One region of the Paenibacillus sp. BT-177 genome, then DNA from elsewhere that is predicted to be linked to it. Evidence: riboswitches for the same ligand, from Rfam matches in the RefSeq annotation. Region 1 holds a riboswitch; each other region holds the start of a gene.

Region 1 (7,199 bases):
GACTTTCCTGGCACAAAATGTAATCAAATAACCAACCACAGGTTAATTTTCATCACAAAAAAGCCGTTTGATCCCCTACAGAGGATCAAACGGCAAACTAGCACCCAACCGCTCACACTGAATTCTTTACGTTTATTACGAAGCCGCTCCATAAGAGCCCGACTTGAACGTTTTTGGATCGTACCATTTGTAGCCTGCTGCTGGAGCAGACCAAGGCTCGGGTTGCGGTTCTGTGGAAGCCGCAGGCTCCTCAAACGGCAGAAGCTTCGTCGGTTGATCCAGCGTTAAACCTGCCACATCGGATAATTTGGTGTAGTCCTGCTTCCACGCAAGCCACTGGACCGTTTGCACCAGGAAGGTGGCATCGTCCACTTCCTTGAAACCATCATATGTCTTTTTCGACTGTCCGTTTTCTTCACGCGCATATTTCGGTGTAGCATCTTCTACAGGGGAAGAATCACCGATAAATGCTGCCTTGCCTTGACCCACCTTGGAGATCGCAGCATAAGGCCCTTCCGCACGGCCTCCACCGTTATAGACACCATGGTCTACAGCATTACCCCATTTTTTCGTACCTGTAGGGATATAGGCAATTCCTTTGGCTTTGGTAGGATCAATAATAGCCAGCGTAGATCCCGCATGCATGGCAATCGAGCGTACACCCTTGGTAATGCCGAAGGATTGATCTGCGGCTACAATGTCCGTAGCATTCACGTCGCCAAGCGCATTGTAACGGAAACGAACACCAAAGTTGGTCGCCAGCCAATCGGAGCTAGTTAACCCCTGCATCGCCGGTGATGCTGCTTCTTCTGTAGTCATCCCTTTGGCCGGATTAGTATAGGCTCCACGACGGTAGCCATTCATAACCTCAGAGGAATCCCAACGGTTTTTGTTACGGTCCGCATTATAGTGGTCGGAGATGAAGAAAACACTTCCCCCGTTATTCACATATTGCAGCAGGGCAGCCTGCTCGGATGCCTTAAAAGCAACATTCGCTTCACCGATGATGAACACATCATATTGGCGCAGCTTATCATAGGTTATGGCCTGTTCTCCATAAGTAAAAGGAATGGGACGGTTCAGTTGGTCCACTGTAAAACCTACATTACGCAATCCATTGGCAAAGTCGGAGAAGGCGCCTTCAATGACCCAATCTGCTGCCCCAGCCGTCTGTGCGTGCGTATTATCGAACAGCACCTTTTTGCCGTTGCCATCCGGCAGTGTAGTACCGGGTTGACCCGGGTTTCCAGGTTCAGGTTCGCCAGGTTCACCTGGTTCCCCCGGCTCGCTTCCGTTCACCAGTTCAACAGTGCTTGGACTTTTCACTCCACCAAAATTATTGTAGGTGCCAAGTGTACCCGTCACACGGATTTTGCTGCCAATCAGCTCAGGATGGCCTGTTAGCCCAAATTGCCCTCTGTACGCTGATGTCAGCTGTACATCCAATAGATTAGACGTGCTACGTTCATTGGCCTGGTCGGCAATCAGTACGTTAAAATCATTCGCAAACGGAGAAGAAAAATTAGCCGTTTTCGATCCGGTAGCATGTCCGACGATGTAACCTTCCACCGTCACTGTGCCTCCACTGCCTTGGCGCTGGAGTGCCTCGGCTACTGTCAGTGCTCCCTCCGCTTTGACCTGACCGAATGGAACGAAGATCCCGATCAGCAGCGATACGATCGCTGCCAGATGCAGCACCCCTTTCAAGCGTGAACCTGTGAACCGCAAGCCTTTTACCATACGTCAATATCCCTCCTATAATTCCATAAATGTGCTTGTCCTCTATCAGATTAGCTATCAATCTTCTAATTCCTTCCTGATTTCATCCATAATTATGTAAATTTTAATCTTTTTTATTGGAAACTCGCCTGTTTATGTAAAAATTGAACCCTGCGATTGACACCGAGCACGGCATACATTACGCTAAGAAAGATATGTAGAACGGTATACGCGAATGAAGATGACGGGAGAGTCTGTCCAGGGGCTTACACGCTGGCGGCACCGAAGGAGCAAGACGCCAACACCCGGCTGGCGGATAATCTCTCAGGTCCATGTATCGTCATCTGACGCAACTCTGGAGAGAGCGCAAGCCACCCAAGGGGTAAGGCGGTAAGGACACCGCACGAAACTCTCAGGTAACGAGGACAGAGATAAGGGAAACTTCCTTATCCTGTCCTTTTTTGCGCTCACATTGTACGTCAGCATTAGGAACCGTCATAGCCGCGCAAAAACGCGGAAATACCATATACTATGGTACTAGAACATACAGGGGGCCACACCATGCGTTTCAAAGATGTATTTTCCATTATCGGTCCGGCCATGACCGGACCTTCCAGTTCACACACTGCAGGCGCGGTGCGGCTTGCACGCGTTGCCCGTCACTGGCTCGGGACGCAGCCTGACCGTGCCCGCATGACACTGTACGGCTCTTTCGCCGACACATACAAAGGACACGGTACAGACCTAGCGCTCATCGCAGGACTGCTCAATTACGATACAGACGACCACCGAATTCCAGATGCCGAGCAATGGGCGGAGCAGGCCGGGATGACCGTGGAATTTGCCGTCAGCGGACTACCCGCCCCCCATCCGAACACCGTCCGTTTTGAGCTGTGGAAGGGTGAGGATCAGCGTACACTGCTGGGTTCCTCCATCGGCGGTGGCAGCATCCATGTCCAGCAGCTCAACGAATTCCGAGTCAACCTGACCGGAGAGCTGTCTACGTTGGTGCTTCTTCACTCGGATAAGCCCGGTACATTAGGTGCGGTGACTTCAGCGCTCGGCGCTGCTGACATTAACATTGCCTATATGCACGTGGATCGCAAAGGTCGGGATGGAGAAGCACTTACAGCCATCGAAACGGACAGTCCTCCTACGGCTGAATTAATCGCAAAACTACGATCCTTACCACATATGTACGAAATTAAAACGATTAATTTGAAAAAAGGAGCTGAATCTGATGCGATTTAGCCATCTGCATGAAATCAGCGCTATATGCGCGGAGGAATCCACCACGATTGGCCGCCTGATGATTCAAGAGCAGGTACAAGAGACGAATACAACGGAAGAAGAAATTTTCCGCCAAATGTCTGATTATTATGAAGTCATGAAGGAGGCCGTTCATCGTGGTCAGACGCAAGACACCGTATCCCGCAGTGGATTAACGGGCGGCGACGGCAAGCGCTTAGCCGAATATCTGCGGACAGGGGAAACCTGCTCCGGCGATGCCTCCGCGCTCGCCATGGCTTATGCGCTCTCCGTGTCGGAGGTTAATGCGTCCATGGGGCGCATTGTCGCCACGCCCACTGCAGGTTCATGCGGAGTCATCCCCGGTGTGTTCATTAGTGCGCAGGAGCGGTTCGGCTGGGATGATGAGCATATGGTGCACGGCTTGTTCGCAGCCGGAGCCATTGGCTACGTCATCGCCAACAATTCCTTCATTTCCGGCGCGGAGGGAGGCTGTCAGGCTGAGATTGGTTCAGCCATCGGGATGGCCGCTGGCGCTATGGTCGAGCTACGCGGTGGCACACCTGAGCAGGCCGTTCACGCCGTAGGCCTAGCGCTCAAGAACACGCTCGGCCTGATATGCGACCCCGTCGCCGGACTCGTCGAGATTCCGTGTATCGTGCGCAACGGGCTGGGAGCCGTGACCGCACTTGCCGCAGCGGATATGGCTTTGGCGGGTGTGCGCAGCGCCATTCCGTCTGACGAAGTCATTGACGTGATGCTTGAAGTCGGCAGCGCAATGCCGTCAAAGCACCGCGAGACCGCCAAAGGCGGCTTGGCCCAGACACCGACTGGCAAGCGTTTGACCGAATCCCTTACACGCAACACACTGGCCAAGAAAGATAAGTCGTAGCTTCTAAGCTCTAAACCAACTACTTTTCCTCTACAAAACAAAACGAATATCTCTCCCACACATTAAGGGAAAGAGAATTCGTCCTTAAAAAAAGAGCAAGCATGTCGTCCCTAGACGCATGCTTGCTCCTTTTCTTTTCAATTGATTACAGATTACTGGACAGTTACCTGTACCTTCGTCATTTTACCTGCATATTTCACGGTAATTACAGCTTTGCCTTTGCCCTGTGCTTTAATGTTACCGTCTTTGACCGTCGCAACAATAATTCTGGACGAGGACCAGACAGCCGGCTTGGAGACATCCTTCTCCGACTCATCCTTATACGTGGCTGTAGCCGTAACCTTAGCCAGCTGCCCTGCCTTCAAAGTCAAGGCGACTTCGTCCGTTTGCAGATATTTAAGCGTATCAACATCAACAGGCACGCTGATCACCTTACCGCCGAACTTCGCCTGAATGTTAGCTTTACCGTAGCTGATCGCGGTAACCTGACCTTTTTTGACGGTGGCTACCCTGTAGTTGGACGTTTTCCATTCAGCTTGGGTTGTAACATCCTTTTCTTTACCATCACTGGATTTAACCACAATCGCAATCGTTTTTTGATCCCCGGATTTCAGTGATAACGCAATGGCATCCGCTTCAATCTTTTGTGCTACGTCTACTTCTACCGTAAATGTAATGGTTTGCTTGCCATATGAAGCAGTGATCGTTGCCTTACCGCTAGCATTAGCTTTGATCAAACCTTCGCTAACTTCAACTACTTTTACATTGCTAGTAGTCCAAGTGGCGTCCTTGGTTACGTCTGTTTTTGTACCGCCACTCTTAACGCCTGATACTTTCAGCTGCTTCGTTTCCTGAGCACCGAGTGCAATTACGCGCGAGTCTGTTTCCAGACGGTCTACAAGGCCTACTTGTACGTTTATCGTCAGTTTTTTGCCGTTATAGGTCGCTGTAATAACCGCTTTACCGGCCGCTTTACCCGTAATCGTTCCCTTGGACACAGAAGCAATATCTTCCGCACTTGAAGTCCATTCTGCATCCTTTGTAACATCTTCCTTACGCCCGTCCGCATAAGTAGCCGTCAGAGTCGCAGTATAGTCCTCATTAATATCTATCGTTGCCGTTTTAGAGGACAAAGATAGATCACCAGGTACGTTTACGGATACGGTAGCTGTGGCTGTTTTGCCGCCATAAGAAGCTGTGATCGTTGCCTCACCTGTTTTATAACCTGTGACTTCTCCCCCGCTGACAAAAGCGATATCTTCATTACTGGACTTCCACTCTGCTTTACTTGTGATATCTTCTTCCGTCCCTGTTACATAGGTTGCGGTCAGCTTGAGCTTTTTGGATTCCTTAGCATTCAAGCTGAGCTTGTCCTCGCTTAAATCCAGAAATCTAGAGGTTTCAACATCTGTCTTGATCGAAACCGTCTTATCTCCGTACTTAGCGGTCACTGTAGCCGAACCCGCTCCAATGGCCATAATCGTTCCTTTATTCACTGTTGCAATTTTTTCATCGCTTGATGTCCAAGCAGCTTTATCTGTGATATCTGTTACCGTACCATCCGGGTACACAGCAGATACCTGTATTTTTTTTGATTCATCCAAACGGAGAAAAATATTGGTTTCGCTGGCTTTCAGCTTATTCGTCTGATCCACATCCACCGCAATCGTAGCGGACATCGTGCCATATTTACCTGTGATTGTCGCCTTCCCTGTGCTATAGCCGGTAATAGTGCCTTTCAGAACATCTGCCACGGCTGTATTGCTGGAGCTCCACTCGGCAGACTCTGTAACATCCTGAGTCGATCCATCCGGGAACGTGGCTGTCAATTTAACCTTCTCCGTATCTTTTAACAAAAGAGAAACCTCTGATGTACTGGCATCCAGCCGTTTGACCTGCTCTACCTGTACAGCAATCGTTACGGTCTGTTGTCCATATACAGCCTTAATATTAGCTGAACCTGCTCCCTGAGCAGTAACTAATCCGTTGACTACAGTCGCTACCTTCTGATTATCCGAAGTCCAGGTCGCATCACCTGAAACCTGAGCTGTTGTATTATCACTGTAAGTCGCTGTCAGATTGATCTGTCCTGTACCGCTTGAACGCAAGTTCAGGCTTTGTACATTGGATGTCAGCGCCTTAACCTTTTTCGTTACATGTACCTGAACGGATTGTACCTTCTCCTTATAGGTCGCAATCACAGTGGCTTCCCCTTCAGCTTTGGCTGAAACTGTACCATTGTACACCGTAGCAATAGATGTATTATCACTTTTCCAATCTGTGCTTACGGTTACATTTGAGGTTGTCCCATCGCTATAAACAGCCGTTGCCGTCAACGCAGCTGTATCCCCCTGTTGCAAAGTTACCTCGTTAGACGAAAGGACAATCTTGGAAAGCACTGCTTCTGCTGCAGATGCAAACCCTGCATATGATGTAAAACTTGAAATCAGGATGACCAACGCCAGAAAACCGGACCATCTATTCTTCAAAATCTAATTCCCTCCCATTTCAAAGCTAAAAATTAAGGATTTCGCAAAATCCCTACACCTACGTTTTATGTCGTCATATGGAAAAGAATAGTTTAGACTTTAGAGAAAATTTGGTCCTTATTAACTAGAATCGGAACTTACAGACAGCTATAAGCTGCTGCACGAATTCTTAAATGGTGGTACTCTTCCATATTGGGATCAAGCTGATGCATATAAACGACGGAGAACTGTTCGCTCGGATCTATAGAAACCCAGGTGCCTGCCATTCCCGTCCAGCCAAATTCTCCAATCGAGCTGTTTGCATGCCCAGCCGCTTTATCCATTAACGTGCGTACACCCAGCCCATAGCCATAACCTGTATGGTATGAATTGGTGAAATCCGATAGTTGAGCTGTATTCAGATGATTTGTACGCATTAAATCAATGGTTTTTCTCCCCAATAAGTTCACACCTTTTACCGTGCCGCCATTTGACATCATTTGTGAAAATGTGAGGTAATCTTTGACTGTCGAATATAAACCTGCGCCTCCACCTTCATATATAGCATCTGGCTGATGATATTCATCCAGGAAACCCTCAATTTTTTCAAGTTTTCCGGCGTCTGTCCGTTGATACATGGAAGCCATCCGCGATTCAATATCTCCACGATAACGGTAACCTGTATTGTTCATTCCAAGCGGATCAAAGATTTCATCCTTCAAAAATTGCCCTAATGATTTACCTGAAATGACTTCAATAAGACCAGCAACAAGATCGTGGCCATATCCGTATAACCATCGTGTTCCTGGTTCAAATGCAAGCGGAACTTCAGAAAGCGCTTTAATTTCTGTGCGCAGGTCATATTTCCCCTG
Region 2 (7,199 bases), on a different contig from region 1:
GAATGAGATACGTACCGCTTGCAGTATCAATCCAATGAAGCGACGCAATTAAGGCCATAATCCCTTTGAGCAAACCTGCTCCGGCAAGAGCACCCAAAAGAGGGGAGAAAATGCTGGAAATGATATCGACCGCTTTGCCGAGAAAATTCGTTTTTTCGGAAGATTCTTCTTTTTTCGCATTTGGATTATCCGCATCCTGCAGATTTGTTTCTGCCATCATATGCTCAAAGACTTGGCCTACATTGTTACCGATGACCACTTGGAACTGTCCGCTGCTTTCCACCACTGTAATGACACCAGGCGTAGCTTCCAGTGCAGCTTTGTCCGCTTTTGTGCGATCCTTTAATTTAAATCTCAAGCGTGTAGCGCAATGAAATACCGAATTGACATTCTCTTCGCCGCCAACGAGAGTCACTATTTTTTTGGATAGCTCTTTATCACTCATGTTCAGAACTCCTTAAGTGTTATTCTTGCTACTGATAGGATTTACCGTTTACAGCTGTTGCTAAGATGCGCCGGCGTGCATCTTTATAACCTTGTAAACAAGAAAAACCTAAACTCGTGGTGAAAACGACGCACTCCTTCTATGAGGGAACGTTGATTTCACCATCAGTTTAGGTTTTGCCTGCCTTACCAGTCACAATCCATGAACGATGAGGATATGAAGTTTTTAGCCTGATATGTTATTACGCTCAGTTACCCGATGAATGTGAATCGTTAGATATACATATTCATCCTTGCTTAAATATTGATCATATGTTTTTTCCAGATATTCATTAATTTTTTGGGCACAAGCAAAAGCTTCGGTATATGTTTGCTTTACCTGGTTGTACAAAAATTCTTCACCACTGTGAATAACCTCTTTGCGAATCACTCGCATTGCAAAATATTGCAAATGGGTCAAAAATCTCGAATAGCTAAAAGAAGACTCATCCAGCACAATCCCATAATGATACGTAATAATGTTCAATATGTGTTGGACAATCTCGGTCATTTTCAGTGTAGCCTTCATCTCGTTACCGTCGATCCGTGCATTCACCATATGCAATGCAATAAATCCCGCTTCGTCTTCGCCCAATTTTACACCGAGCGTATTTTCTATTTTTTGCAGAGCATCCAGTCCAACTGCAAATTCTTTTTTGTAAAAGCGTTTAATTTCATACAGCATCGCGTTTTTGAGTGCTAATCCTTTTTCTTCCCGCTGTATGGCAAAATGAATATGGTCGGTCAATGTTAAATAAATGTTATCACTTAACTCCGTATCCAGCACTTCTGCTGCATGGGTCACGATTTCATTCACGACCTCCAGATGAGACACGGGAATATCGTTCAGCAGCTCAGTTAGTCTGGCCGTGAACTCGTTTTCATTTAACATGAAAATCTTATCTATTTTATGATCATCGACTTGGTCGCCAGCCACCTTTTTGAAGGAAATACCTCTTCCCATGACGATAACCTCTTTGCCTTTATCATTTTTAGTCAACAGGACGTTGTTATTGAGCACCTTCTCAATAATCATTGAAGTTCCCCCTCCCATCCTTTACCAATAAAAAATGCCCAAGCACAATTCAATACTATTGTTAGCAATAGCACTCAATTGAACTCAGGCATTGCCCGCATCACCGGTCACAATCCTTCGATATAGTGCTATTGTAGCACAAAAAAAAGCGATTTCAACATATTTTATTCTCTTTCGACAAAAAATATTTTATATTAACGCCCATTTGCCTAGTTTGCGAGTCAACAGTAACTTTAAGTGGTCGTACGCTCAATGAGGCTGTACTCCAGCGAATGAAGCTCCATTTGGCGTCCAATCAGCTGAGGAGAAAGCATGAAAAAAGCATTTTGTGCCTGAGCCATAATGGGATTTTGAACCGTTGTAATTCCCATCGTGTGCGCCAGCTCCGTGTTATCAAACCCAATAATCGCCAGATCTTCTGGTACCTTCAGCAATTGTCTGCGCGCTTCGCAGAGAATGCCCACTGCTACATAATCGTTTGCACACAAAATAGCCTCCGGAAATTCCTCACGATGCTGTAATAAATTGCGCACAACCTGTTCGCCGTCACGAATGTTATAAATAGAAGAATAGTTCCAGTGCTGCAACACTGGCAGATTGTGTTCACTCATGATCTGCTCATAAGCTCGTTGTCTGCTGTGAGTATTGATGCTGCTTGGACGACCAAAAGCATTGGCTATACGTGTATAGCCTTTTTGTATCAAATGTTTGAGCGCTAACATATATCCTTCATACTGATCCATTGCGACGGAGCGAATATCGGTATGCTCCATTCGCTGCCATGCCACGATCGGTCCATATTTGCAATAAGTACTCAAAAAATCAGTGTCATTCACGCAGGAAATGATAACCAGCGCATCGACTCTTTTTCTTTTTAAATCCTCGAAAGCTTGAAGCTCTTTCTTTTTGTCTTCTCCCGAAGTATAAATAATGGTTTGAAATTCATATTGTCCTGCGATTTCTACAAAGCTGTCCAGAAATGCCAGAACAATTTCATTAATAGTTGATGTGATGATACCAATCTGAAGCGTTTGGCCCTTGGATAAAGAAATCGCATTCCGATTAGGAACATAATCCAATTCCTGCATGATTTTCAAAATTTTAGTTCTGGTTTCGTGGCTTACATGGGGGGACTGATTTAACACTCTGGATACCGTAGCTTTGGAAAAGCCCGCCAGTTTTGCAATTTGATCAAGATTCGACATGATGCTTCTCCTCACCTAAGAAAAAAATACTTGACATGAAACGCGTTACAACAATTAGGATGCTTATGAGGGCATTACGTCTATTTTAAAGCATCTGTCGATGCATTTCAAAGGAGAACGGTTACCGTTAGTTATGGATTCGCATTGCAGCACCTGACGGGTTACTGACTAAAGTGAAAACATTAAATTAAGGAAAGAGGTTTTCATACCATGACGAAGACGCTAAAAGGATTCCCGAAAAACTTCCTCTGGGGCGGGGCAACTGCAGCCAACCAATTGGAAGGTGCTTTTGACGTAGATGGAAAAGGTCTGTCCAGCGCAGACATGATAGCCTATGTACCTAAATCAGAACGTAAGAACGATCATGCTATAGAAATTTCGTCCGAACGACTGGAGGACATCTTGGCAGGGAAGGTAAACGCCCGTTTTCCAAAGCGTGAAGGTGTGGACTTTTACCACCACTACAAAGAAGATATTGCCTTGTTTGCAGAAATGGGCTTTAAAGTATTCCGGATGTCCATCCACTGGTCGCGGATTTTCCCGAATGGATATGATGCCGAGCCGAATGAAGCAGGATTGCAATTCTACGACAATGTATTCGATGAGCTGCGCAAGTATGGTATTGAGCCTTTGGTAACACTGTCGCATTATGAAACACCGCTAGGTTTGACACAGAAATATAATGGCTGGTTGGGACGCGAAGTCGTGGATCATTACGTAAAATATGCCGAAACGGTATTTACACGCTATAAGGATAAAGTAAAATACTGGCTGACCTTTAACGAAATTAATGTCATGACTATGAGCCCGTTTACAGGCGGCGGTGTGGTTATTGACCGTGTAGAAAACAAGCAACAAGCGATATATCAAGCATTGCACCATCAATTTGTAGCAAGTGCATTGGCGACCAAACGGGGACATGAGATCATTCCGGGCGCTCAGATCGGCTGTATGCTGGCCCGCATTGAAAGCTACCCACATACGTGTAACCCAGAAGATATCCTGAAAGCACAGCATGAAAATCAAATGAACCTGTTCTTTACGGATGTGCATGCTAGTGGGGAATATCCCAACTATATGAACCGCTATTTTGAAGAAAATAATATTGTGATCCAGACAGAACCCGGCGATGCCGAAATTTTGAAAAATAACACGGTCGATTTTATCTCATTTAGTTACTATATGACCTTGACCGTATCGGCAGGGCCAGAAGGCGAAAAGGCAGCAGGGAACCTGATAGGCGGTGTGAAAAATCCGTATTTGCAGTCCTCCGACTGGGGATGGCAGATCGATCCGATCGGCCTGCGTGTTACACTGAATACGTTTTATGATCGCTATCAAAAGCCACTGTTCATCGTGGAAAATGGCCTGGGTGCGTATGATAAGGTAGAAGAAGACGGCTCTGTGCATGACACGTATCGCATTGATTACTTGCGTCAGCATATTGCCCAAATGAAGGAAGCGATTGCTGACGGTGTTGATCTGATTGGTTACACCAGCTGGGGACCTATCGACCTTGTGAGCATGTCTACGTCCGAAATGTCCAAGCGCTACGGATTTATTTACGTTGATCTGGATGATGACGGTAACGGAACGCTTCAACGCTCCAAAAAGGACTCATTTAACTGGTATAAAAATGTGATAGCAACCAACGGTGAAGAATTATAATTCCATATCGTTTTGGCGGGTACAGCAGAGAAAATCCTCAGGATGCAATCTGCTGTACCCGCTTTTTGTATAGACACTCTATTGATTCTTTCCGAGGGCTTCACAAATTTTTCACTTGTAATAAGCTGAAATTTTTCTGTATAATGAATAAAAATTTCATATGTCTGGTTGATGTTTGCGGGAGATGGAATGAAAGTTCCAACCGAAGGGGCAAAACTCTCAGGTGCTTAGGCTGATTTACAGCAACGAGCAGGGACCGTAAACGGACAGAACTCTGGAGAGACCCTTAATTGGGCGCCGAAGGTGCACCGCAGATCACATCTGCTTAAACTCTCAGGCAAAAGGACAGAGACGCGAATAACCTGTGACAGGGATAGCCCTAGGCTTTTTATAAGCTTTTAGAGGTGAAATCCTGCACAAGATGGTTGTATTTTTTCGTGCCTTTAACCTCTCCAGGAGTCGAATCAACAGATTTGACTCTTTTTTGTTTTCTACTATGCTGGAGGAGCGGGTTGAAATGAATTTGGTACATGTGTTAGAAACGATTAGCAGTTGGATATGGGGGGCGCCTCTCATCATCCTTGTTATGGGAACGGGGTTATGGCTGACCATACGTCTAAAAATGTTGCAGGTATTCCGCCTGCCCCTCGCGATCAAGCTCATCGGTAAGGCCCCGAATGAAGGTAGCGGGGATGTAAGTAGTTTTGCGGCTTTGAGTACGGCATTGGCGGCTACCGTCGGTACAGGAAGTATTGTCGGTGTAGCGACAGCCATTAAGCTGGGCGGGCCGGGTGCCTTGTTCTGGATGGTCGTTGCAGCCTTCTTTGGGATGGCGACGAAATATGCGGAAGGTGTACTTGCGGTAAAATACCGGGTGAAGGATCGGAATGGACAATTTTCCGGCGGCCCGATGTATTATATTGAAAAAGGCCTGGGACGCCGTTTTAAACCGTTGGCGATGCTGTTTGCTTTTTCAGGGATGCTGGTAGCGTTGTTCGGAATTGGAACATTCCCTCAGGTCAAGGCGATTGTATCTTCGACTGAAAACAGTTTTGGCGTTCCGCCGATTGTAACGGCGCTGACAATTGCTGTCCTTACAGGTCTTGTGACCATTGGTGGACTCAAAAGCATTGCCAAGGTATCGACGAAGGTCGTTCCTTTTAAAACAGGCCTGTATGTATTAATTTGTATCATTGTACTGATTCGATTTGCTGACCAACTTCCTGCCGCAATTGCGCTTGTGCTTCATTCGGCATTTTCAACTACATCGGCAACCGGCGGATTTGCAGGAGCTACGATTATGCTGGCCATGCGCAGTGGGGTAGCCAGAGGTATTTTTGCCAACGAAGCTGGATTGGGGAGCGCACCGATTGCAGCCGCAGCTGCCAAAACCAAATGGCCTGCAGAACAAGGGCTGATTTCCATGACAGGCGTATTTATTGATACGATGGTTATTTGTGTGATGACCGGGTTGACGTTACTGGTTAGCGGGGTGTGGAGCGGGCCTACCGATGCAGGCTTGATGACTCAGCAAGCATTTTCCAGTGCATTTCCGCTGGGAGCAGAACTGCTCACCATCATCCTGATTATGTTCGCATTCACCACCATGCTCGGCTGGAACTATTACGGAGAACGCTGTGTTGAATATTTGCTTGGGGTCAAGTGGATCAAGCCTTATCGTTATTTGTTCATTGTACTGGTTGGCGGGGGCGCGTTCATTAAATTGGATGCGATTTGGCTGCTGGCAGATATTTTTAACGCAATGATGGCTTTTCCGAACCTGATTGCACTGCTCGGCTTGTCAGGCATTGTCGTTGCAGAAACCCGAACCTATATGAACTCTTTGTACCCTAATAAGAAAAAGGGCATTCTTGCAGGTGCCAATGTAGGGGCGGCTATTCAAGTAGAAGAAAAAGGACAAACGATCAATTCATAAATAATAAAAGGGAGTGCTCTCAGCCATCACAGGCTTGAGGACACTCCCTTTTAATTGTTATAACGATGCACGCAAAATAGCTAAAATATCTTCCTGTTTCAGCTTTTGATAATTACCGAAACCTCCGTGCTCCATTTCACGGGCCGCAATGCTTGCGATGTTTTCCAATTGTTCATCATTAATGTTGTAATCGGCCAGGGTAGAAGGGGCACCAAGACTTGTCCAGAACGCACTTAGACGGTCAATACCTTCCAAGGCAATTTCTCTGTCAGTTTTACCTACAGTGTCCAAGTCGAACATACTGAGCATCAGCCGCTTCATGCGTGCAGCATCCTGATCCACTGTATGTCTCATCCAGTTGGGAAACAGAATCGCTAGACCGCCAGCATGAGGAATATCATATACAGCAGATAGTGCATGTTCAATGGTATGCGAAGCCCAATCCCCGAAGTAGCCCATTTGCAGCGTACCGTTCAGGGCAATCGTCCCAGCATATAATATCGTTTCGCGATGCTCATAGTTGTGCAAATCCACCAGCAGCTTAGGTGCCGCCTCAATCACGGTTTGCAGCACGGAAAAGCACATACGATCTTGCAGCGGTGTATTTTTAACATTGTGAAAGTACTGTTCAAAGACGTGGCTCATCATATCCACCATGCCATAAACCGTCTGATCACGTGGCACAGAAAAGGTGTTTTTCGGGTCCAAGATGGAGAATTTAGGATGCGTCACCGCGCTGCCCCACACGTATTTCTCGTTCGTTTCCCAGCTGGTGATGACAGAATCCGGATTCATTTCCGAACCCGTGGCGGCGAGTGTAAGGATGGAACCGAAGGGCAAAGCCTGGGTTGGCATATGTTTTTTGTTGATA
Region 3 (7,199 bases), on a different contig from region 1:
GGACGAGATCCCAAGTGGCTGCGCGTCTCCTACAACAATATCCGCGCCTTGCTTACCAGGGGTCTCTAGCAAGCCTAGTGCCAGTGGATTGGCACTAACAACCATAAGCCCTTGATGCGCATGGATGAGGTCAGCCATCGGCTTCAGATTTTCCACGGCTCCGAAAAAGTTGGGATTTTGGATCAAAACAGCCGCCGTCTGTTCCGATACGGCCGTGGCTAGTACATCGACATCCGTTACGCCATCCGAACAGCCGATTTCCACAATGTCCAAATCCAATCCGCGTGCATAGGCTGCCAATACCTGACGTGCCTCTGGATGGACAGACCTTGATACGATAAGCTGTTTACGACGCGTGGCGGAAGCGGCCAATGAGCCCGCTTCCGCCAGAGCTGTAGCCCCATCGTACATGCTGGCATTAGCTACCGCCATACCTGTCAATTCGCAAATATACGACTGGAATTCAAAAATGGCTTGCAGCTCGCCCTGGCTTACTTCCGGCTGATAGGGGGTGTAGGCTGTGTAAAATTCGGAACGTGAGGTGATGTGTTGGATAACGGATGGAATATGATGATCATAAATACCTGCACCAAGAAAGCTGGCATGTGTATCTGTATTGGCGTTTCGTCCGGCCAGCTCGGTCATGTGGCGGGTTAAGGCTCTTTCGTCGAGCCGAGAGGAAAGAGGGAGTTCCCCTTGGTATCGAATAGCCTCTGGAATGTCACTGAATAAATCATCAATGGATGATACGCCCACCACACGCAGCATTTCGGTTTGGTCTTGTTCGGTCATGGGGAGATAGCGATGCTGCTTCATAGGTTCTGGCTCCTTTCGAAAAGCAAAATTTAGATAGTAAATTAGCTAATACATAGTCGTAATTGGAAAATCCAGAATTTTATTTCTGACATGATCGCTTTTTTAGAATGAAGAGGATTAAGATCAGCGTAGCCGTTTATAAAAGGGGGCTGGGACCACTTCCGCACGCAGGCGTTTACCACGAATTTCGACCTCCAGCGGTGTCGATAGGGTGCTAAAACGACTGTCCACCAGGGCCAGCCCCAGATTACGCTTCAAGGTGGGCGATTGAGTACCCGTTGTGACCTCACCGATGTGTTGACCTTCAGCGAACACCGGATAATGAGCGCGCGGGATACCGCGGTCAATCATTTCCAGCCCGATCAACTTGCGAGGAATTCCTTGTTCTTTTTGACGTTGCAGTGCTTCCCTGCCGATAAAATCTCCTTTGTTCAACTTGACGAAGAAACCTAAACCAGCCTCAAGCGGTGAAATTGTGGCAGATAACTCCTGTCCGTACAACGGTAGCCGTGCCTCGAAGCGCAGCGTATCGCGAGCACCAAGTCCAGCGGGAATCAGTCCATACGATTCACCGCAACGAAGCAAACCATCCCACACGGCGGGTGCTTCCTCAGCAGAGATATAAAATTCAAAACCGTCTTCGCCGGTATATCCAGTTCGCGAGACAAGTGCTTTTGCTCCGAACAATTGCACGTTCTCATGGAATCGGAAAGATGCCAGATTCGTAATATCTGTATCTGTCACGGCTGCGGTAATACGTGCTGCTTCCGGTCCTTGTAATGCCAGCAATGCTATCGCATCAGACACATTCTCCAGATGAACCGATGCTGGTACGTGGCGTATGAGCCAATCCCAATCTTTGTCGATGTTGGAGGCATTCACAACGAGCATGTAGCGCTCTGGTCCTTTGCAATATACAAGCAAGTCATCCACTACGCCTCCATCGGGGTAACACAGGAGTGAATATTGTGCTTGGCCCGGTTCCAAATGGCTGACATCATTTGTGGTTACCTGTTGCAAAAAAGCCTCAGCTTCTTTGCCTTCAACCAAGAACTCGCCCATATGCGATACATCGAATAAACCTGCACGTTGTCGGACGGCCTCATGCTCCTTTTGAATGCCGCTAAACTGAACGGGGAGTTCCCACCCGCCAAAGTCAATACAACGAACCCCGGGCTGCGTCCCGTAGGACGAATATAGTGGTGTTCTTCGCAAATTAGACATTTTTCCACTCCTATCCAGTGTAATCGGCTAAACAAAAAAGACAGGCTAAAAGAAACGTATAGACGGCAGTCCATACTCTTCTTTCAGCTCTGTCCTTGATACCAGAAAGTTACCCCGGTGTGAACCAGGTTTCCCCTTGGGTGATCCGCTCTTTTCACGGATGCTCTCCAGAGATGCGTCCGGCAGAGGTCCTTTTGCCTGAGAGATTCACCTGCAATGCAAGTTTACTCCTTCGGCGCTACCTTTTGGATCAACGGTATGTTACCCGGTTTTGCAGATAACAACTTGATCCGATTCGCGTGCCCAACTGTCTCACAAACGACAACAGCGATGCGAATATTTTTGGTAGTCTCTCCCTCCGCGTTCATCCGCGTTTGCAGTTGTCGAGGTATTTTCAAAAGCAATTACTATAACCCATTAATACGCAAATCCATTCAAAATGTCAATAAAAATGTCATATAAAACAATATGAAAAACATTTATTGTATAAATAAGGATATGTAAGCGTTTGTTACAAGTTATCATTTTTTATAGACTGCGCTATATTAGTTGGTATGGAGTATTTTTGTTAGTATTATTGACATGGATGTTCTTGTTGTCATAATCTTAACTTGTCTAATACAGGTGATCAAAAGCATTTTATTCATGTGGAAGTGAGGCGAAGCAGGATGAGTGAAGTGAAACAGCAACTTTGGTATACAGACGAACATGAGTGGGTTCAGCGCACAGTGGATGGGACGTTGCGGATCGGCATTACAGACTTTGCACAGCATCAATTGGGTGATATTGTTTTTGTGGAATTACCTGGGGCGGGAACAACGATTGGACAGGGGACGGAGATTGGTACAATTGAATCGGTGAAGACCGTATCCGATCTTTTTGCTCCGGTGACGGGAACCGTTTTGAAAGTAAATGAAGCTCTGGAAAGTACACCTGAGCTGGTGAATGAATCACCCTATGAAGAGGGTTGGATGATCGAAGTAGAGATGGGCAATGATGTCGAGAAAGCTCTGAGCAAGCTGCTGTCTGCGGATCAGTACGAGCAGTTGATTTCGGATGAACAATAATGAGCAATATAAGATGGAATATTAGCGCTTTATTCTAAATTTTTATATGGATATTGAATTGAATAAAAGCATCGTTAGTCCGCTCGTTTTGTGTATAAAATAGTCGCTATGATCTGACATGGCGGCTATTTTTTTGTTGTCTTTTAGAAGACGTAATTACGTCAATTTATTAGATTTAGAGGTGAGCTCCTCTATATAAGGTGCAGATTTACAGCACTGTTTTTTCGACTAATTTCTATTGTTATCGGTCATATTAAGAAGAATTATGCAGGTATAATACGTTGTCCGTTATTTTAAATTTAAATGTTGTCATCAACGTTCATGACGAAAGTACGTTTTCATTTCGTTGATGAAGAGAGCGCTGTCATTTAGTATGAATTTTAAGAAAAGGTAGTGATGCTAGTTACTCACAAGGAGGATATGAATATGAGCACAGTGGACACAAAGTCCAGTTCAAGCGGTGGCGCTCGTGTCGCCGTACAGCGTTTTGGCCGTTTTCTCAGCGGTATGGTTATGCCCAATATGGGAGCCTTTATTGCGTGGGGATTAATTACAGCACTTTTTATTCCGACCGGGTGGTTCCCGAATGAGGGGTTTGCACAACTGGTTGACCCGATGAAAAATTATTTGCTGCCGCTGTTGATCGGTTACACGGGAGGCACAATGATTCACGGACAGCGTGGAGGTGTGATCGGTGCCATTATGACGATGGGTGTCATTGTGGGGGCCGATATCCCGATGTTCCTGGGTGCGATGGTAGCTGGTCCGCTGGCTGCATGGATATTGAAGAAGTTCGATAAGGCCATTGAGGGCAAAGTCAAATCAGGTTTTGAAATGCTGGTCAATAATTTCTCGGCTGGGATTATCGGTGCCATTCTAGCACTACTAGCGCATGTGGCGATCGGCCCGGTCGTGCAAACCATCAGTCAAGTGTTGTCGACAGGGGTACAGTTCCTCGTGAACGCAGGGCTACTACCGCTTGTCAATCTCATTATTGAGCCCGGAAAAGTATTATTTCTCAACAACGCACTGAATCATGGAGTATTGAGTCCGATTGCGCTGGAGGAAGCTGCAAGAACAGGAAAATCCGTTTTGTTCATGCTTGAATCCAATCCTGGCCCGGGACTCGGTATTTTGCTGGCCTATTGCCTGTTCGGTAAAGGCTCTGCGAAGTCGTCTGCTCCTGGTGCAGTCATTATTCATTTTTTCGGCGGGATTCATGAAATTTATTTCCCTTATATTTTGATGAAGCCGATTCTGATTCTCGCTGCTATAGCAGGGGGTGTTGTGGGAACCTTCTGTTTTATGTTGACAGGTGCCGGACTGGTTGCTGCTCCTTCACCAGGCAGTATCATTGCTTACTTCCTGATGACACCCAAAGGCGGATATTTGCCGATGCTGAGCGGAGTAATCGCAGCTGCGGTCGTATCCTTTGCGGTTGCCGCAGTATTACTCAAAACTGGTAAGCAAAAGGAAGAGGGGCTGGAGGAAGCTGCATCCCGTCTGAAAGATATGAAAAATCAAAGCAAGGGTGCAAGTGCTAACGCCACTGTAATGGAAGATAACCGCGCATCCGATCGTGCTGCCGAGATTGCCGCAGATCGAACGCTTAAGGATAAATCCGAGGTGAATAAAATTGTCTTTTCCTGTGATGCAGGTATGGGTTCAAGCGCCATGGGAGCCTCAATTTTGCGCAAAAAAATGAAACAGGCGGGCGTGGGCGTTACGGTAACGAATACGGCAATCAGTGAAATTCCACAGGATGCGGATATTGTCATTACACAAAAAACGTTGACAGACCGGGCTAAAACGGTAGCCCCGAATGCTGAGCACATTTCCATTGACAATTTCCTGAAGAGCCCTGAATACGAAGCGCTGGTTGAACGGCTGAAATCCGATTCTTAATCCCCATAAAGTCAGGCCGGCTGTATACAGTTTGTATTTCCTGCTGGAAGGGATGAGAGCTTGGGAAGGAACGGTATGCGCTTATGAATATTACGAAACGACAATCTGACATCGTAGAGTATCTTTTGGAGCAGCCCCAAGAGGTTACGGCCGGGGAAATTGCTGAGAAGATCAATGTCAGCACAAGGACGGTTCATCGGGAACTTGGCGCAGTTGAATGTTGGTTGGCGGCTCATGAGGTAAAGCTGGAGAAAAAATCAGGGATCGGTATTTTTGTGGATGCCGACCCGATTCAGCTTGCAAGTCTGCGGGAGCAATTGCTGCATACGAAGTCAGACGAATACTCGGCTGAGGAGAGAAAAATTGTAGTTCTGTGCATGCTGCTGGATACACAGGAGCCGATCAAGCTGCTGGCGCTAGCATCGGATTTGAAAGTCACAGTAACTACGGTCAGTCATGATCTGGACGAATTACAAGGCTGGATCGAAGATCGAGGGCTCATGCTTGTGCGCAGACGGGGATACGGTGTCGAGATTACAGGACGGGAGATAGACAAAAGACGGGCGATTTCTGAGCTTGCTCTCGAATATTTGGATGAATCGGATCTGTTTTCCGGAGAGGAGCTTCGTCCCGTAACACGTGTCACAGAAAAATTGCTGGAGATGATTGGCAGAGAGAACCTGCTAACCGTGGAGAATGCCCTCTGGCAGCCTCATGATCAATGGCTGAAAAACATGGTGGAAAGCAAATATATGGAACTGCTGATTCAAATTTGCGTTTCTCTGGCACGTCTGCGCCTTGGGTACGTTGTGGATCATCGTCTCTCGTATTCGAAAACAGATTCAGAGGATAATATCATGCTGCGCACAGCTATGGTGGAGCGCATATGCGCAGAGTTGTCAGCGGCGCTGGATATTGAATTTCCAGAACCGGAACGATGTTATTTCGGGTTGCTGTTCCGTGATGCTGAGGATCATTCCACCCGCTTGCTGCCACTGGATGATCTTGTACTGCTGGAGTCGGTTCATGAGTTGATTCGTCGTGTAGAGGCAGAGACAGGCACACCATTAGCAGAGGATCGTGTCCTGCGTGAAGGGCTAATTGCCCATATGGCTCCAGTATTCAAACGTTTGAGGGAAGGGAGAGCGATCCGCAACCCTCTCCTTCAGCAAATCCGCAAGGATTACGGCAGCTTGTTCGACTCGGTCAAAAAGGCTGCGGCGGATATGACAGAAATGGAAGTACCAGATGAAGAGATCGGATTTCTGGTCATGCATTTTGGCGCTTCGTTGGAGCGGCTGCGACAATTGCAGCGGGAGGTTCGAGCAATCGTAGTCTGCACGAGCGGAATTGGGTCCTCCAGACTTCTGGCAACAAGACTGGCCAAGGAGCTGCCACAGATCAAAATCGTGGATAGGGCCTCATGGTACGAGGCAACGCGGATTCCCAAGGAGGATTATGATCTGATCATTTCGACAGTGGAGCTGCCGCTTGAGCCGGATCGGTATCTCAAAATCAGCCCGCTGCTGACGCAAGAGGAGAGTGAGCGCCTGCGTCATTTCATTCAGCATATTACACTCAATCAACTCAGTGATCATCGTCAGGAACAGGCTGTTCTGCCCGGCCAGGGCATGGAGTGGCTTACTGGTCTACGGAAAAGTCTTGAGGAGATTGTGCACATTGTACAGCAATTTCAAGTGTATCCACTGGAAAATCAAGGGATGGATATGCCAGCTACCATAGAGGCTATATGCATATTGGAGGCAGGGCGGGGAAATGTCACAGAGCCTTCTGTTGTTGCTGAACAACTTATGGAAAGAGAGCGCCAAGGTAGTCAGGTGATTGCTGATACCTCCGTTGCTTTAATTCATACACGCAGTCCCTATATTCGCCAGCCTTCGCTGACCTTGTATAGGCTGGCTGAGCCGCTGTTGGCGGATGTAGACGAACAAGTAGAATGCGTTCTGCTGATGTTGGGACCTCGTGAGTTACCGAAAGAAAGCTTGGAGGTATTGAGCGAGATTAGTGCATTACTGCTGCAGGAAGACATGATTACACTACTGGAACACGGTAGCAGAGATCAGATTGCCAATTATATATCGACTGAGCTGGCTGAATTTTTTCACAGTAAATTAGGGACAGGGAGGAACCTACCGTGAGTATTATGACGATAGACAAAATAAAAAT

The links. A riboswitch is a leader RNA that binds a small molecule or an ion and turns the genes downstream of it on or off. The one in region 1 is predicted to bind glycine.
Region 2: linked by a shared signal. The riboswitch ahead of OIU26_RS16535 (alanine/glycine:cation symporter family protein) and the one ahead of sdaAB (L-serine ammonia-lyase, iron-sulfur-dependent subunit beta) in region 1 are both predicted to bind glycine.
Region 3: linked by a shared signal. The riboswitch ahead of gcvT (glycine cleavage system aminomethyltransferase GcvT) and the one ahead of sdaAB (L-serine ammonia-lyase, iron-sulfur-dependent subunit beta) in region 1 are both predicted to bind glycine.

The regions. Positions count from the first base shown of each region.
Region 1 is NZ_JAOYTP010000011.1:11,519-18,717, reverse strand. It holds gene OIU26_RS22635 (ThuA domain-containing protein) at 136-1,740, opposite strand; glycine riboswitch at 1,955-2,069, shown strand; gene sdaAB (L-serine ammonia-lyase, iron-sulfur-dependent subunit beta) at 2,281-2,970, shown strand; gene sdaAA (L-serine ammonia-lyase, iron-sulfur-dependent, subunit alpha) at 2,960-3,859, shown strand; gene OIU26_RS22620 (Ig-like domain-containing protein) at 4,012-6,348, opposite strand; gene OIU26_RS22615 (serine hydrolase domain-containing protein) at 6,486-7,199, opposite strand, start outside.
Region 2 is NZ_JAOYTP010000005.1:61,907-69,105, reverse strand. It holds gene OIU26_RS16555 (beta-glucoside-specific PTS transporter subunit IIABC) at 1-445, opposite strand, end outside; gene licT (BglG family transcription antiterminator LicT) at 671-1,519, opposite strand; gene OIU26_RS16545 (LacI family DNA-binding transcriptional regulator) at 1,753-2,724, opposite strand; gene OIU26_RS16540 (glycoside hydrolase family 1 protein) at 2,935-4,392, shown strand; glycine riboswitch at 4,561-4,645, shown strand; glycine riboswitch at 4,657-4,751, shown strand; gene OIU26_RS16535 (alanine/glycine:cation symporter family protein) at 4,910-6,328, shown strand; gene OIU26_RS16530 (iron-containing alcohol dehydrogenase) at 6,386-7,199, opposite strand, start outside.
Region 3 is NZ_JAOYTP010000001.1:1,224,052-1,231,250, reverse strand. It holds gene gcvPA (aminomethyl-transferring glycine dehydrogenase subunit GcvPA) at 1-816, opposite strand, end outside; gene gcvT (glycine cleavage system aminomethyltransferase GcvT) at 940-2,040, opposite strand; glycine riboswitch at 2,120-2,216, opposite strand; glycine riboswitch at 2,217-2,316, opposite strand; gene gcvH (glycine cleavage system protein GcvH) at 2,709-3,107, shown strand; gene OIU26_RS05615 (PTS mannitol transporter subunit IICB) at 3,534-5,012, shown strand; gene OIU26_RS05610 (BglG family transcription antiterminator) at 5,096-7,171, shown strand; gene OIU26_RS05605 (PTS sugar transporter subunit IIA) at 7,168-7,199, shown strand, end outside.